2 regions of the Neisseria musculi genome follow, and region 2 is predicted to be linked to the other one. Evidence: predicted binding sites of a transcription regulator. Region 2 holds the regulator's gene; the other holds the start of a gene.
The links. Region 2 encodes FNR, which switches genes on or off when oxygen is low (the NO sensors DNR and NnrR bind a similar motif). Its sites were predicted from a motif close to TTGATNNNNATCAA; they were not measured.
Positions count from the first base shown of each region.

Region 1: a site for FNR is predicted at 3,975-3,988, ahead of H7A79_RS06480 (FeoA family protein). Genes of this name have one in related genera too.

Region 1 is NZ_CP060414.2:1,222,555-1,230,348, reverse strand. Features, by position in the region: gene H7A79_RS06500 (pirin family protein) at 1-144, shown strand, start outside; gene nth (endonuclease III) at 531-1,166, shown strand; gene H7A79_RS06490 (FeoB-associated Cys-rich membrane protein) at 1,431-1,571, opposite strand; gene feoB (ferrous iron transporter B) at 1,571-3,448, opposite strand; gene H7A79_RS06480 (FeoA family protein) at 3,537-3,809, opposite strand; gene H7A79_RS06475 (DNA polymerase III subunit chi) at 4,227-4,667, opposite strand; gene serS (serine--tRNA ligase) at 5,336-6,628, opposite strand; gene pdxH (pyridoxamine 5'-phosphate oxidase) at 6,870-7,502, opposite strand; gene ppx (exopolyphosphatase) at 7,587-7,794, opposite strand, start outside.
Region 2 is NZ_CP060414.2:2,488,732-2,496,525, reverse strand. Features, by position in the region: gene H7A79_RS12885 (CysB family HTH-type transcriptional regulator) at 332-1,282, shown strand; gene fnr (fumarate/nitrate reduction transcriptional regulator Fnr) at 1,390-2,124, opposite strand; gene hemN (oxygen-independent coproporphyrinogen III oxidase) at 2,288-3,694, shown strand; gene H7A79_RS12870 (ArnT family glycosyltransferase) at 4,260-5,930, shown strand; gene H7A79_RS12865 (ABC transporter ATP-binding protein) at 6,701-7,396, opposite strand; partial or broken gene H7A79_RS12860 (iron chelate uptake ABC transporter family permease subunit) at 7,510-7,794, opposite strand, start outside.

The sequences.
Region 1 (7,794 bases), 1.3 Mb from region 2:
TTCGTTGCCGACAGCCGCGAAGCCCTGCAACAGGCCGTGACCGACTGGAACAGCGGCAGCCGCCGTTTCGGCACAGAAATAGATTTGGGCGGCACCGGGCTGAAACGTTTGGTTGCACCCGAAGTGCCGCAAGGTTTGCGTTAGACAGATACCGCAAACCCAATGACTCGGTTGCCGCACTTTCGCCGAACACATCGGTTTTGCAAGCCGCAGCGGCAACCCGCGCCGCTTTCCGCCTGCATTGGCGATTTATTATAGAGGCCGTCTGAAAAAAGCTGCCGTTGTATGCCGCGCAAGCCCGCTTACAGGCGGAACGGCAGGCAGATGCTTTCAGACGGCCTGAACTTTTGCAGCAACCCGCGCCGTTAAGGCAGGGCGGCGGCTCGCAAGAGTGCCGGCAGTATGGCGGGGCAGGCCGGTGCCGCCATCATTTTTCGAGTGGACAAAGAATGTTCCTCTCCTGAATCCACACACGGCGCGGTGTTATATAATGCCTGCCCCAACCGCACAAACTGCAACCCAACCCCAAAATGAACAAACTGATCCGCCAAGAAATTTTCGAGCGTTTCCGCGCCGCCAATCCGCATCCGACCACCGAATTAAACTTCAACAGCCCGTTTGAGCTGCTGATTGCCGTGCTGCTTTCGGCGCAGGCTACCGATGTGGGTGTGAACAAGGCCACGGCGAAACTGTTTCCCGTTGCCGCCACTCCTCAAGCCATGCTGGATCTGGGCTTGGAAGGCGTGATGGAATACACCAAAACCATCGGCCTTTATAAAACCAAATCGAAACACATTATCGAAACCTGCCGTATCCTGTTGGACAAACACAACGGCGAAGTGCCGCAAACCCGCGAAGCGCTGGAAGCCCTGCCAGGCGTGGGGCGAAAAACTGCGAATGTGGTGCTGAATACGGCTTTCGGCCAAATGGCGATGGCGGTGGACACGCATATTTTCCGAGTGTCCAACCGCACCAAAATTGCGCCCGGCAAAAACGTGCGCGAAGTGGAAGACAAACTGATGAAGTGTGTGCCGAAAGAATTTCTGCTCGATGCCCACCATTGGCTGATTCTGCACGGCCGTTACACCTGCAAGGCGCAAAAGCCATTGTGCGCGCGCTGCATTATCAACGATTTGTGTGAATACGGGGCGAAAGCCGTGCCTTAGTGTCCGGTTTGCCGGGAGAGCGGGTTTGGCACTCAATTTGCTTTGACAGGCCGTCTGAAACTTTTCAGACGGCCTCAAGTTTTTTGCACAGCAGAGTATTGAATATCTGCATGGTTTTCCGGTTAAGCGGCTGCAGCGGGAACAGATATTTTGAAAGTAGCCGCGTCTGTACCGGCTTTGCCGCTGTTTTTGTGCGGACAGGCCGTCTGAAACTTTTCAGACGGCCTGTGTCGGTTTTTAAAGGTTCCGGTTTGCAGAGCAAGGCTAGCCGCAGCCTTTACCGCCGCCGCAGCGGTCGCAGCCGCCGCAGGCAGAATTGCTGTTTTTGGGCTTGAACACAAATTTGCGCAGTATATACAGCACGCACGCCGCTACGATAATGCCAACGATAATATATTGTTCCATCAGAGAATCCTCGAGCTTAGCTGATAAACGATAAAGGCAAACAAATAGGCCAGTGCAAAGAGATAGCCGGTAATCATCAGGGTTTTGCGGGCGGATTTGGTTTCGCGCTTAATCACCGCCAACGTGGCCATGCACATCGGGGCGTAGATATACCAGGCCAAGAAAGCAAACGCAGTCGGCAGCCCCCAGTTGCTGCCCACAATCGGAACCAGCGCGTTTTGCACCGCGTCTTCCGAGCCTGTGCCCACAGCATATACTGTGCCCAGCGCGGCCACCACCACTTCGCGGGCGGCGATGCCGGGAATCATGGCAATGCACATCTGCCAGGTGAAGCCCAGCGGCGCAAACAGCGGCTCGATAAAGTGGCCGATGGTGCCGGCGAAGCTGTAATCGATGGCGGCGCCGGTTGCTCCTTCAGGCGGCGCAGGAAAGCTCACCAAAGCCCACAACACCACGCTTAAGGCGAAAATCACGGTGCCGGCGCGTTTTAAAAATGCTTTCACGCGATCCCACAGGCTGGTGGCGATGTGTTTGAAATTGGGCATGCGGAATGTGGGCAGCTCCATCAGCAGCGGAAACTGGCGGATGCCGGTTTGCCTGCGGGCAAAACGTTTCAGCACGAAAGCTGTTAATGCCGCCGAAGCGGTGCCCGCCACATACAGGGCAAACAGGGTCAGGCCTTGCAGATTAAACACGCCCCATACGGTTTGCTGCGGAATCACTGCAGCGATAATCAGCGCGTAAACGGGCAGCCGCGCCGAGCAGGTGAGCATGGGGGCAATCATAATCGTTGCCAGGCGTTCGCGCGGGTCTTGAATGGTGCGCGCCGACATCACGGCGGGCACGGCGCAGGCAAAGCTGGAGAGCAGCGGAATAAACGAGCGGCCGGAAAGCCCGCTTTTCGAGAGCAGGTTGTCGAGCAGAAAAGCGGCGCGCGGCAGATAGCCTGAATCTTCGAGCAGAAGGATAAATGCAAACAGAATGGTAATCTGCGGCAGAAACACCAGCACGCTGCCCATGCCGGCAATCACGCCGTTCACCATCAAATCCTGCAATATGCCGGCGGGCATCACGGCGGCCACCCATTCGCCCAATGCGCCGAAGCCGCCTTCGATGGCCTCCATTAATGGTTCCGACCACGAATAAACGGCTTGGAACACCAATAACAAAACCGCCGTCAAGATAACGAAGCCCCAAACCGGGTGCAGCACCAGTGCATCCAAGCGGCGGTGCCATTCGGGCAGCTTCATTTCGGTGCGCACTACTTGGCGCAGAATGTCTTCCACCTGCTCATACAGCGCGTTACTGTCGAGATTGTTGAGCAGGTGTTCGACCGCCTCCATATCCACGGGCTTGCCCGCGCGGCGCGGCAGTTTTGCAACCGCCTCGCGCACGCCGCTGATGCCGTCTTTGCTCACCGCCACTGTTTCCAACACCGGCACCCCCAGCAGTTTGCTGAGTTTGACCGCATCGATTTGCAGGCCTCTCGAGCGGGCGACATCGCTTAAATTAAGCGACACCGCCATCGGCAGCCCCAGTATTTTCAGCTCCAGCATCATGCGCAGGGTCATGCGCAGATTGGTGGCATCGGCTACGGCAATGATTGCATCGGGCTGCCGGCCGAGTTTGCCCAGCACCATATCGCGCGCCACCGCCTCATCGGGGCTGGTGGTGCGCAGGCTGTAGGTGCCGGGAAGGTCGATGATGTGGATGGAGGCATCATCGATAAATACCCCCTCGCGTTTATCGACCGTTACCCCCGGATAATTGGCCACTTTGGCGTTGGAGCCGGTTAATCCGTTGAACAAAACGGTTTTGCCGCAATTGGGCGCGCCAAGCAGCGCAAAATAGCTTAAAGAAACGGCATCGGCCTGCATATCGTATCCTTGCAGATGATGGGAATGATTTTTTAATTTTTCAGACGGCCACACAGATTGAGCGGAACAAAGGCCGTCTGAAAGCAGTTTAGAAATGTTCGGTTACCACGCGGCACATGATTTTGGCTGCCTCGGGCGCACGCAGGGCAAATTGCGACTGATTGCCCAAACGCACGGCAAGCGGCCCCTTGCCGAATGCGCCCACGGCAACCACCATCAGCGGCATACCGTTGGAAAAACCCAAATCGGCCAAACGGCGGCCGACCAAATCATCTAACCCGCCGAAAATGGCTTGCGGCCGGATAGAATCAATATGGGCATATGTGCCTTTGCTGAGAGAAGAGAGCGGAACCACGGCCATAAGAAACTTACTTTCTTGTTTGACGGTAACAATCGGAAAGCGGCAAGACGGATAAACAGCAAATAAACTAGTATTGGTTCTTATTTGATTGCAATATCATGCTAATACTTTTCAGCAAAATACTCAATTCAGTCTGTTAATCTATAAATAATAGTTTGAAACTTCTTGATATAAATCAGAAACAGGGAGTTGGTTGAATTGGGCAGCCGGCATGGAAAGGTTGGTTGCCACAGGGTGTTTCAGACGGCCGGATACCGGCGCAAAACAGTAAGCCGCAGACCATACCGAGCCGGTTCTGCTGCCGCTGCAACGGCTTGCACAACCGCTTTCTTTGAGCTGAGGCACAGAGCGTCCTGCCGGCGGTAAAGCGGGTTTATTATATTTCGGGTTTATTATATTTATAGTGTTGAAAATACTTTAGGCTTTGCCCTGCATATTGTGGTGTTCGACTTCAAAGCCCTGTTTACGATAGGCCTTGAAACGCTCGCGGGCATCGGCCAGATCTTCCAGGCCGGTGCCGATGATTTCCAGCACGCGGGCGGGTCGGGCAGGGGCATAACACCAAAAATCGGCAGAGACGTTCAGCACTATCGTGCCGGGTGCGGTTTCAGGCAGCGCTTCCCCGTAAGACACCAGCAGCGGCACGTTTTGCGGCAATGCCCGGCCGTGAACCCACAACTCGTGCGGCAGAAAACTTGCCGGATCAAACTGCCACAATTGCCTGTCCAGCCGCTCGGCTGCTTCGGGCGAATCTGCCCACAGCAGCACACGGCTGCTGCTTTTCACGGCGCGTTCCGCCAAGCGGCAAACGAAAGCGGCAGGATCGCCGACATGGGTGTAGAAAGTTGCTTTGGGCATGGCATCACCGCTGTTTCAAACGGCCTTCGGCAGGCTGATACAGGCCGTAACCTTTGAACGATTCACAAACATCACAGGCGTTATTTGCTGTTATTCCCGCGCAGGCAGACATTCAGATGTTTAGCATCCCGGTATGGGTTTAACCGATACTTCAATATTTTTATTTGCATTTCCCTGAGCGGGGATAACGGCATTTAAGCTTTTCAGACGGCTTCAGGTCGTCTGAAAAGATTTTTCAACGTGAATCCGCTGCATTTCCGTTAAGGCGCAGAGCGTTTTGAGTGCCGCCCGAATGGTTTGCGGCTCGCCGGTTGGCACTGAAAATGTGCGGATTGACTGCAAACATAAACGTTTAAACCTTAAACATAAAACAAACATAAAACGTTTTCCGGGTTTAAGATAAAACGGGAGCGGGGCGGCAAAAAAGCTGCGCCCGCTTTCAGACGGCCTAAGGCTCTGCAAAACCCGCGCCGCTCTCGCAGCAAGGCGGCAGAGTGCCAAGCTTCCAATGTGGCGCGGCAGGCAATCCTCAGGTTTCACACATAACCCGACACATCATGCCGGGGGCTTCAGCATATCGCGGCAGAGTGGAATTTAAAGGGGCGGGTTGCGCCAGCGGGCGTTGCGCAATGCCGCCCACCGCAAGGCCGCCGCACTGCCGGGCTCCGCTAGGGTTGCAGCTTGGCAATGCCGCCCATATAGGGTTGCAGCGCGGCGGGGATGTTGATGCTGCCGTCTGCATTCTGGTGGTTTTCCAGCACGGCTACCAACGTGCGGCCGACCGCCAGGCCGGAGCCGTTGAGCGTGTGCAGCAGGCGGTTTTTGCCGTTTTCGTCTTTGAAGCGTGCTTTCATGCGGCGGGCTTGGAAGTCTTCGCAGTTGGAGCAGCTCGAAATTTCGCGGTAGGTGTTTTGCGCCGGCACCCACACTTCCACATCATAGGTTTTGGCCGCGCCGAACCCCATATCGCCGGTACACAGCACAATCACGCGGTAGGGCAGCTCGAGCAGTTGCAGGATTTTTTCGGCATGACCGACCATCTCTTCCAGCGCATCATAGGAATGCTCGGGGCGGGTAATCTGCACCATTTCCACTTTGTCGAACTGGTGCTGGCGGATCAGGCCGCGCACGTCTTTGCCGTAGGCACCCGCTTCGGAGCGGAAGCAGGGCGAATGGGCGGTGAGTTTCAGCGGCAGTGTTTCAGACGGCACAATGCTCTCGGCCACGGTGTTGGTGAGCGTAACTTCGGCGGTGGGAATCAGATATTGCACAAGCTTGGTTTCATCGCCGCCGCGGGTAACGTGAAACAGGTCTTCGCCGAATTTGGGCAGCTGGCCGGTGCCGAACAGGGTGTTGCTGCTGACAATATAGGGCGTGTAATACTCGGTGTAGCCGTGGTGCAGCGTGTGGGTGTCGAGCATAAACTGCGCCAGCGCGCGGTGCAGGCGGGCGATTCGGCCTTTCATCACGGCAAAGCGCGCGCCGGAAAGCTGCGCACCCGTTTCAAAATCCAAACCCAGCGGCGCGCCCAAATCAACGTGGTCTTTGACGGCGAAATCAAACACGCGCGGCGCGCCGTAGCGGCGCACCTCCACATTCCCGCTTTCGTCCGCGCCCACCGGCACGCTCTCGTGCGGCAGGTTGGGAATGGCGGCCAGCCAGGCATCCAACTCGGCCTGCACGGCCTCGTAGTCGGCGGCGGCCTGTTCCAAATCTGCTTTAATCTGCGCCACCTGCGCCATCGTTTGCTCCGCTTCTTCGTGCCTGCCCGAACTTTTCAGGGCGCCGATTTTTTTCGACTCGCTGTTGCGCGCGGCCTGCAGCTCTTCGGTGCGGACTTGCAGTTGCTTGCGTTTGTTTTCCAGTGCTTCGAAGCGGGCGGTGTCGAGCGGGTAGCCGCGTGCGGCCAAACGCTCGGCCACGGCGGCGGTGTGGTTGCGGAGTTGTTGGATGTCTAACATGGTTTTTCCTGTGGTTTCGGGTAAACCTGCCGGAGCAGGCCGGTGATTGTAAACCAATTTGCGCCGTTGCCTGTGTTTCTGGCGCGGTAGTTTTGCGCCGTTGCGCTGTTTTTCTGTTTGGAGGCCGTCTGAAAACAGCGCGGGCAGGCCGTGGAGCTCCGTGGAGCTAAAGCGTCAGCGGGCAATGTTCAACGCCCGATACAATATTATATTTTGCAATATTTTCAGACGGCCTGCGCTTTCAGGGCGACAGTCTTTCTTTGTGCCAGATGCCGTTTTGCAAACGGTATTGGATGCGGTCGTGCAGGCGGCTGGGGCGGCCCTGCCAGAACTCCACACGGTCGGGCAGGACAATGTAGCCGCCCCAGTGCGGCGGGCGGGGCACGTGCAGCGGGTGTTGCAGGCCCACGGCGGCAGCGCGCGCCACCAATGCCGCTTTGCCCGAAATCACTTCGCTCTGCTCGCTGGCCCATGCGCCGATGCGGCTGGTGTAGGGACGGCTTTCGAAATATTCGTCTGATGCGGCTTCATCGAGTTTTTCTACCCGCCCTTCCACGCGCACCTGCCGCTCCAGTTCGGGCCAGAAAAAGGTGAGGGCGGCAAACGGCACGGCTGCCAGCGCGCGGCCTTTGCGGCTTTTATAGTTGGTGAAAAACACAAAGCCGCGCGGGTTGGTTTCTTTAAGCAGCACCTGCCTGCCTTCGGGGCGGCCGTCTGAATTGACGGTGGCCACGTTCATGGCGGTGGGTTCGTTTACTTCGGCGCGGATGGCTTCGTTGAGCCAGCGGTCAAACTGGGCAATAGGGTTGTCGCCGCATTCGGCTTCCGAGAGTTCCTGCCTGCTGTAGTCTTCGCGGATATGGTGCAGATCCATTGCGGTTTCCTAAACGGGTTGCATTAAGTTGGTTGGCCGTCTGAACAGGCCGGGGGGGATTTCAGACGGCCGAAGCCGCGGGCATTATTGTGCCTGCACGGTAAAGGGCATGCCTGCCCGCTGCCATTGTCCGCTTTCGTATTCGAGCGCGCCGGCAATCAGCGGGTGCCGGTCGAGCCAGTTGCGGTTGATGCGCAACACGAAGCCTTTGCCCCCATCGCTGTTGCGCAGCTGGGTGAAGGGCGGCAGATCCAACGGCAGGCGGGCGCGGCAGAACAGTGCGGCCAGCCGT
Region 2 (7,794 bases):
GGAGGGCAAACTGTCAATACACAACTGCCCGCGCACAACGGCAAAGACCCGCTTCCCATTTCTAAATCATGCCGAAAAATCAAGCCCGTGTCATTCATTGGCAAGCAAAACAACATTTATACGCCAATCCCGTTGCACATAAACAACAATCAGCACCACTCTGCACTCATGACTGTTCAATATCAATAAAAGATTGTTTATTAAAAAACAAAAACTTTAAGCCCTTCAGTGGGGCAACCGGGCAGATTTTGCCAAAATGTGCTAAATTGGCAGCCCTTTGTCGTACAGAATCCACAAGCTCCGCCGCTTGGTTTTTCTTGGCTTTTTTAAGATGAAATTACAGCAATTACGCTACGCACTCGAAGTTTACCGCCACAATCTGAATGTGTCTGAAGCTGCCGAGGCTCTGTTTACATCGCAACCCGGCATTTCCAAGCAAATCAGACTGCTGGAAGAAGAATTGGGAATACAGATTTTTATCCGCAGCGGTAAGCGCGTAGTTTCGGTTTCCCAGCCCGGCAAAGTGGTTTTGGAACTGTCCGAGCGGATTTTGCACGATGTGCAGAATATTAAAAATATCGGCAGTGAGTTTACCGGACACGACAGCGGCCCGCTGACCATCGCCACCACCCACACGCAGGCACGCTATGCGTTGCCTGCCATTGTGGCTGAATTTGTGCAGCGTTACCCCAAAGTGCGCCTGACCATCAAGCAGGGCAGCCCTGATACACTTGCCCAAATGGTGCTAAGCGGCAACGCCGACTTTGCCATTGCCACCGAAACATCGGAGGAAAGCGGCGAATTGAGAAAACTGTCCTGCGAAACATGGACATATGCGGCAATCGTACCGGACGGCCACCCGCTCTTGGACTGCCGCCATCCGCTGACAATTGAAGATTTGGCAGCTTTTCCGCTGGTAACTTATGAATTTGCCCTTAACCACAACAACAATATCGCCCGTGCATTCCAAAAGGCCCGGCTGGATTTGCCCGCTGTGGCTTTATCTTCGGCCGATACAGATGTGTTGAAAACCTATGTACGGCTGGGCTTGGGCGTAGGCTTAATGGCAAAAATGGCTTATGACGGTAAAACAGACGGGGATTTGCACCTAATCGATGCATCGCACTTGTTCGAGCCTTCCCACACCTACATCGCGCTGCGGCCTGATACTTATCTGCGCGGCTATACCTATGAATTCATTAATTTGTTCTCCCCCAAACTAACCCGTATGCAGATAGATAAAATATTATACGCGCCGATTGAAGAAGATTTTTCCATCTGAATCTTGATTGAACATATTGACTTGATTGAACATATTGAAAGGCAAAGGCCGTCTGAAACAGCATTTTTCAGACGGCCTGCTTTCTGTTAATGGTTGATTTCAAATGCCTATACGGCATGCTCGCAACCGGAAACCATTTTCTTCAGCACTTGCGGCTGTAAGATTTTAATGTGTTTGTGTTCGACCAAAATCAGCCCTTCGTGATGAAATTTCGACAGGGTGCGGCTGACGGTTTCCAGCTTCAGCCCCAAATAACTGCCGATTTCTTCGCGCGACATCCGCAAAATGAAGTCATTGGCAGCAAAACCGCGGGCATACAGACGACCGGAGAGATTGAGCAAAAAAGCCGCCAACCGCTCTTCGGCGCGCATATTTCCCAACAGCAGCATCACCCCCTGGTCACGCACGATTTCCCGGCTCATCAAGCGGAAAAAATGGTTTTGAAGGCTGGGAATATTCTGCCCCAATTCTTCCATATGCAGAAACGGAAGCTCGCACACCTCGCTGTCTTCCAACGCCACGGCATCGCAACTGTGGGTCTGCGTACAGATGCCGTCCATGCCGATCAGCTCGCCCGACATAAAAAAACCGGTTACCTGGTCGCGCCCGTCCTGACTGGCGATAGTGGTTTTGAAAAAGCCTGTACGAATGGCAAACAAAGAAGCAAAAGGCTCGCCTGCGCGAAAGAGATATTCGCCTTTTTTCAAACGGCGGCTTTGGCGGATAACGGTATCCAACTGGGCAAATTCGGTCGGCATCAACCCAACAGGCAGGCACAGTTCGCGCAAGGAACATGTTGAACACAGCGTTTTCATCTGATGCTGGGCAGTGTGTGCAGGCATGGCAGGCACCTTTTCTTCTAAGCAACTTCCATTTATCATTTATATAGTAGAGCCGCGACTTAAGGACTATTGACTCCGGTCAAGGCTTGTTTATGATAGTGCGGATATTCTATCAAACTACCTTTGATTTGCCTATCTACCCCCGAATCAAGAAAACCATTTAATGAAAATTATAAATATACATAACCACACCGAAACCGAATTCGACCGCAGGCTGATTGCCTCGCTGCCTTCCAGCGGCCCCCGCTACACTTCCTATCCAACTGCCGACCGCTTTCACGGCAGCTTTAGCGAAACCGATTATATAAAATCGCTTGAGGCGCGAAACGCAGGGGCCTTAAACAAGCCCTTGTCGCTTTATATCCACATTCCTTTCTGCAACACCATCTGCTATTACTGCGGCTGCAACAAAATCATCACGAAAGACAAATCCCGCGCCGATGCCTATATCGAATATCTCGAAAAAGAGATGGCGCTGCTCGCCCCGCATCTGAACGGCCGCCACCAGCTGGCCCAACTGCACTTCGGCGGAGGCACGCCCACGTTTTTGAGCGACGGCCAGTTGGAGCGCGTTTTTGCGATGATACGGCGTTATTTCGACTTGGTTCCCGGCGGGGAATATTCGATAGAAATCGACCCGCGCAAAGTCAGCCGTGAAACCGTACTGCATTTGGGCCGCTTGGGCTTCAACCGCATGAGTGTGGGCATTCAGGATTTCGACCCTAAAGTGCAACAAGCGGTCAACCGCGTGCAAACCGTTGAAGAAACACGCGAAGTGGTCGATGCTGCACGCGAAGCGGGCTTCAAATCAGTAAGCGTGGATTTGATTTACGGCCTGCCGCACCAGTCTATCGAAAGCATCAAGCCCACTCTCGAAACCGTGCTTTCGCTCGACCCCGACCGCCTGGCGCTCTACCACTATGCCCATCTGCCGCATATTTTCAAGCCGCAGCGCCGCATCGACACCGAAGCCGTGCCCGGCAGCGAAGAAAAACTCGATATTCTGCAATACGCCGTACAAACACTCACCGCACGCGGTTATGTGTTTATCGGCATGGATCATTTCGCCAAGCCCGGCGACGAGCTTTCACGCGCCTTGAAAGAAGGCCGTCTGCAACGCAATTTCCAGGGTTATTCCACTTATGCCGACTGCGATCTGATTGCCCTGGGTGTATCCTCTATCGGCAAAACCGCCAACACTTATGTGCAGAACGAGCGCGATATCGATGCTTACTATGCCGCCATCGATGCCGGCCGCCTGCCCGTGATGCGCGGCTACCGCCTCAACCAGGACGACTTATTGCGGCGCAACATCATTCAAGATCTGATGTGCCGTTTCACCTTAGATTTCCGAGTGTATGAACATATGTTCGGCATCTCGTTTGCCCATTATTTCCAAACCGAGCTGGCAGATTTGCGGCAGTTGGCCGAACTCGGCCTGCTGGCAGTCAAACCGCACGGCCTGCAGATTACGCCCAAAGGACGGTTCTTAATCCGCAACATTGCCATGGTGTTCGACTACCACTTGCGCCATAAAGAAACCACGGCGCAATATTCCAAAACGGTTTAGCAGCGTGTCGCAGGCAAAGTTGAACCGAGGTGGGTTTGCCAATAAAGCCGGGGCCGTCTGAAACCCGTGTTTGCCCGCTCCCTGTGTCCACTGCCGCATCGCGTGGCGCGGATATTGCCTGCACCTTGCCCAATAAGGTTTCAATGTGCGGTGCCGGCGCTGCATATTGTGCGGATACCGTTTTCCGGTTCTGCGCAATATCTCCCCCAATCCGATACAGACCGCTGTTTTTTTCAGACGGCCTAAGTTACAAGCCAATCCAATAAAATCAAGCACAACGCGATAAGCTGCAGGCTGCGCCGCAAAGCAAACCAACGCTGCCGTTATTTAAGCCGGCCGGCTTATTTTTGCAAAATTCCGGCCTTTCATAGCCCGCAAGCAGCACAAACTGCCGCTCCTGCCACCATGCCGTCATGGTGAACCCGCCCCCGTTTCCATTACGGTATTGCTGCACCCCGCGCCGGAAATGACAGGCACGACAAACCTTATCCCTGCAACGGCTCACTATCCCGTGCCGTTAATTATTTGCTACACTTAAACCGTTTCACTCTCCATCTGCCGCCCCATGCTGACCTACACCCCGCCCGAATCCCAACCTCCCGCCCCAACAGGTGAAAAACCCTGGCTGTTGCTGCTGCTGGCTTTTGCATGGCTGTGGCCGGGCATTTTTTCACGCAACCTGTGGAACCCCGCCGAACCCGCCGTGTTCACCGCCATAGAAGCCTTTTCAGACGGCGGCTCCGCATGGCTGCCCACCGTGCTCGGGCAGCCCTATTTCAACGTGTCGCCCGTGTATCTGTGGGTTGCCGCATGGTTTGAGCAGCTGCTCTCACCCTGGGCGGCCGATGCCTATTCCGCCGCCCGTTTCGCCAGCGTATTGTTCACCGCACTCGGCCTGTTTTGCTGCGGCAGCGCGGGATTCCGTCTGCTCGGCCGCCATCAAGGGCGCAGCGTGGCGCTGATTTTAATCGGCTGCACCGGCCTGATTACCATGGCACACTTTCTCGGCAGCCAATCGGTGGTATTTGCCGCGCTCGCCATGTGTCTGTACGGATTCTCGCTGGCGCAGACACACGTGATTATGGCCGCACTGATGCTGGGCGGCGGCTGGGTGTTGCTGTCGGTGTCGGCCGGGCTGCTGCTGCCTGCCGCGCTGATGCTGGCCGCCGCCGCATTGGCAGCCCATCCCTGCTGGCAGTTCAAACGCTACTCTCTCACGCTGGTGGGCGCATTTGCCGTTGCCCTGCCGCTGCTGCCGGTTTACCCCTTCGCGCTGCTGAAAACCAACGAAGCCGCCTTCCACATCTGGCTGCACCACCACGCCTTCGGCGCATTCGGCGGCACACAAAGTTTTCAGACGGCCTTTTCGCTGCCCTATTACCTGAAAAACCTGCTGTGGTTTGCCTTTCCCGCCTGGCCGCTGGCCGCCTGGACAGCCTCCCGCACCCGCCTGCTGCAACAACGCTGGGGCGTACTCGCCGTATTTTGGCTCACCACAGCAACCCTGCTGCTCACACTCACCCCCCACCGCCACCCCGACCACCTGGTTTGGCTGCTGCCCCCTCTCGCCCTGCTCGGCGCAGCGCAGCTTGACGGCCTGCGGCGTGGCGCAGCAGCATTCATCAACTGGTTCGGCATCATGGCTTTCGGCCTGTTTGCCGTATTTTTATGGCTGGGCTTCTTCGCCATGAACTACGGCTGGCCGGCCAAACTGGCCGAACGCTCCCATTATTTCAGCCCCCACTACATTCCCGACATCGACACCATACCCATGCTGGTAGCCGTATCGTTCACACCCGTGTGGCTGTGGGCGATTACCCGCAAACACATCCGAGGGCGGCAGGCCGTTACCAACTGGGCGGCCGGAGTAACGCTGGTGTGGGCGTTAATGATGACCCTGTTTCTACCCTGGCTCGATGCCGCCAAAAGCCACGCCCCCGTGGTTCGGCAGATGGAAGCCGCCCTGCCCGCCGCAGTGAAAACCGCCCTCGCAGAAGGCACAAGCTGCGTGGGCATAGATGCCGGAGCCGCCACCGCCCGCATCGTATGGCAGCAATACGGCACCCTTCAACTGCGCGTAAACGATACTTCATGCGCCTACCGGCTGGTGCAGCAGCCCAAAGGCAGCCCCGCCCCCGAAGGCTGGCATCTGCTGTGGGAGGGCGCACGCCCGCGCAACAAAACAGAAGGCTTCGCATTGCTGAAAAAGGCCGCAGCCGTTGCCAAAACACCTTAAGGCCGCCTGAAAAGCACCAATGCCGCCATTCCCGCGCAGGCGGGAATACAGATGAAAATATTGAAGTATCGATTAAACCCATGCCCGAATACCAAACGTTTGGCCGCCCAAACTGCGCAGAAACAAAATCTTCAAACAGTTCCAACAGCCTTCATTTCAAACTGCCTTGCAAAAAATTTTTGCCCAAACCCCGAGAGTAGAAAAATCCGGTGCTTATTTACACTTTTCGCTTTTTGCCCGAAAAGCCGTTTGGGAATGTTTGAGTTGCCAAAAGTGCCGAAAGAGCAAAACCGCAAAACTCCCAAACACACAAAAAATCACCAACCCATTGTTTCAACATAAAAGTGCAACACCCCACCCCTTCCCGACACCCAAAGATTTGCTAAGAAACAAAATGTAAAAACGCCCCCCTTTCACAGGGGGGCAATAAGGCCGTCTGAAACGGTTTAACATGGCTTCAAACGGCTTTAGAATATGATTGCTTAATTTGAGCCGGTTGTGGATACTCGGGCAGTGAAACCCAATTTCCAAAAGGAAAGCGGTTTCTGCGGTGCTGAAATGGTTTTGCAGGCCGCAGGCGGCGGCAGGGCCGGTTCTATGCCTTCCTTTGCCACCGGCGGTCTACACCGACCGGTGCTGAAAAAATAAAGCGGGCTCGCGATAGCGGCGCCGTCTGAATGTTTCAGACGGCCTTGGGTTTGGCCGGTTTTCCCGTTTGCTCAACTGCTGAAATAAACCTGCCCGCCGCCGCACATGCGCCGTATCGGCCATTAGTGCACTTCGGCGAGCAATTCCAGCCGCATCACGGCTTTGGGCGCGCCTGCGGCGATAACCCTGCCCTGGTTGAGCAATACAATATGCTGCGCGTATTGCGCGGCCAGGTTCAAATCGTGCAGCACCATCAGTACGCTGAAACGCTGCGTTTGGCGGTTGAGGTAGCGCATCAGGCTGTGTTGGTGGCGGATATCGAGGTGGTTGCACGGCTCGTCGAGCAGCAGCACGGGGGCGTTTTGCAGCAGGGCGCGCACAATGTTGGCGCGCTGTTGCTCGCCGCCGGAAAGATCATGGACGCGTTTGTGCGGCAAACCGGCCAAGTCGAACACTTCAAGCAGCTCTTGTGCCGCAGGCGGCAGCGGTGCGGCCGTCTGAAACAGCTTACCGCTGCTTTTCTGCCCCAATGTGATGTATTCGTGCACACTCAGCGGCATCCGGTAGCTGCCGTGCTGCCCCACCCAAGCCACCTTGCTCTGTTTCAGCTGCGGGGCGACGGCCTGCCCGAACAAAGTAATTTCTCCTTGCCCCGCCTGCCCGATTAAGGCTTTGAGCAGGGTGGATTTGCCCACGCCGTTGGGGCCGATTACGGCGGTGTGGCAGCCGTACGGAATATCCAAAGCCTCCACCCGCAGCAGGATTTTACTGCGGGCGGAAACGGTTAAATTGCGGATGGAAAAAGAGAGGTTGTCCATAATCGGTTGGATTGGGGAATAAAGAACGGTATGTGCTTTTTATTCCGTAATAAACAGCAGATACTCGGGTCAAGCCCGAGTATGACGGGTATTCTGAATCTTTTCAGACGGCCTCAGCTGCTGCGCACCGGCCGCAAAAACAGCCACATGAAAAACGGCCCGCCCAACAGCGCAATCACAATGCCCACCGGCAAATCCACCGGATAGGCAAGCCAACGGGCGGCACTGCCCACTGCCAACAAGAATACCGCGCCGAACCAGGCCGACAGCACAATCAGCCTGCTGCGCCGCCCGCCCGCCGTTTGTGCCAGCACATTGGGAATCATCATGCCGAGAAAGCCGATAATGCCGGAAAGCGACACTGCAGCCCCGGTGAGCAGCGCCGCACCGGCCACCGT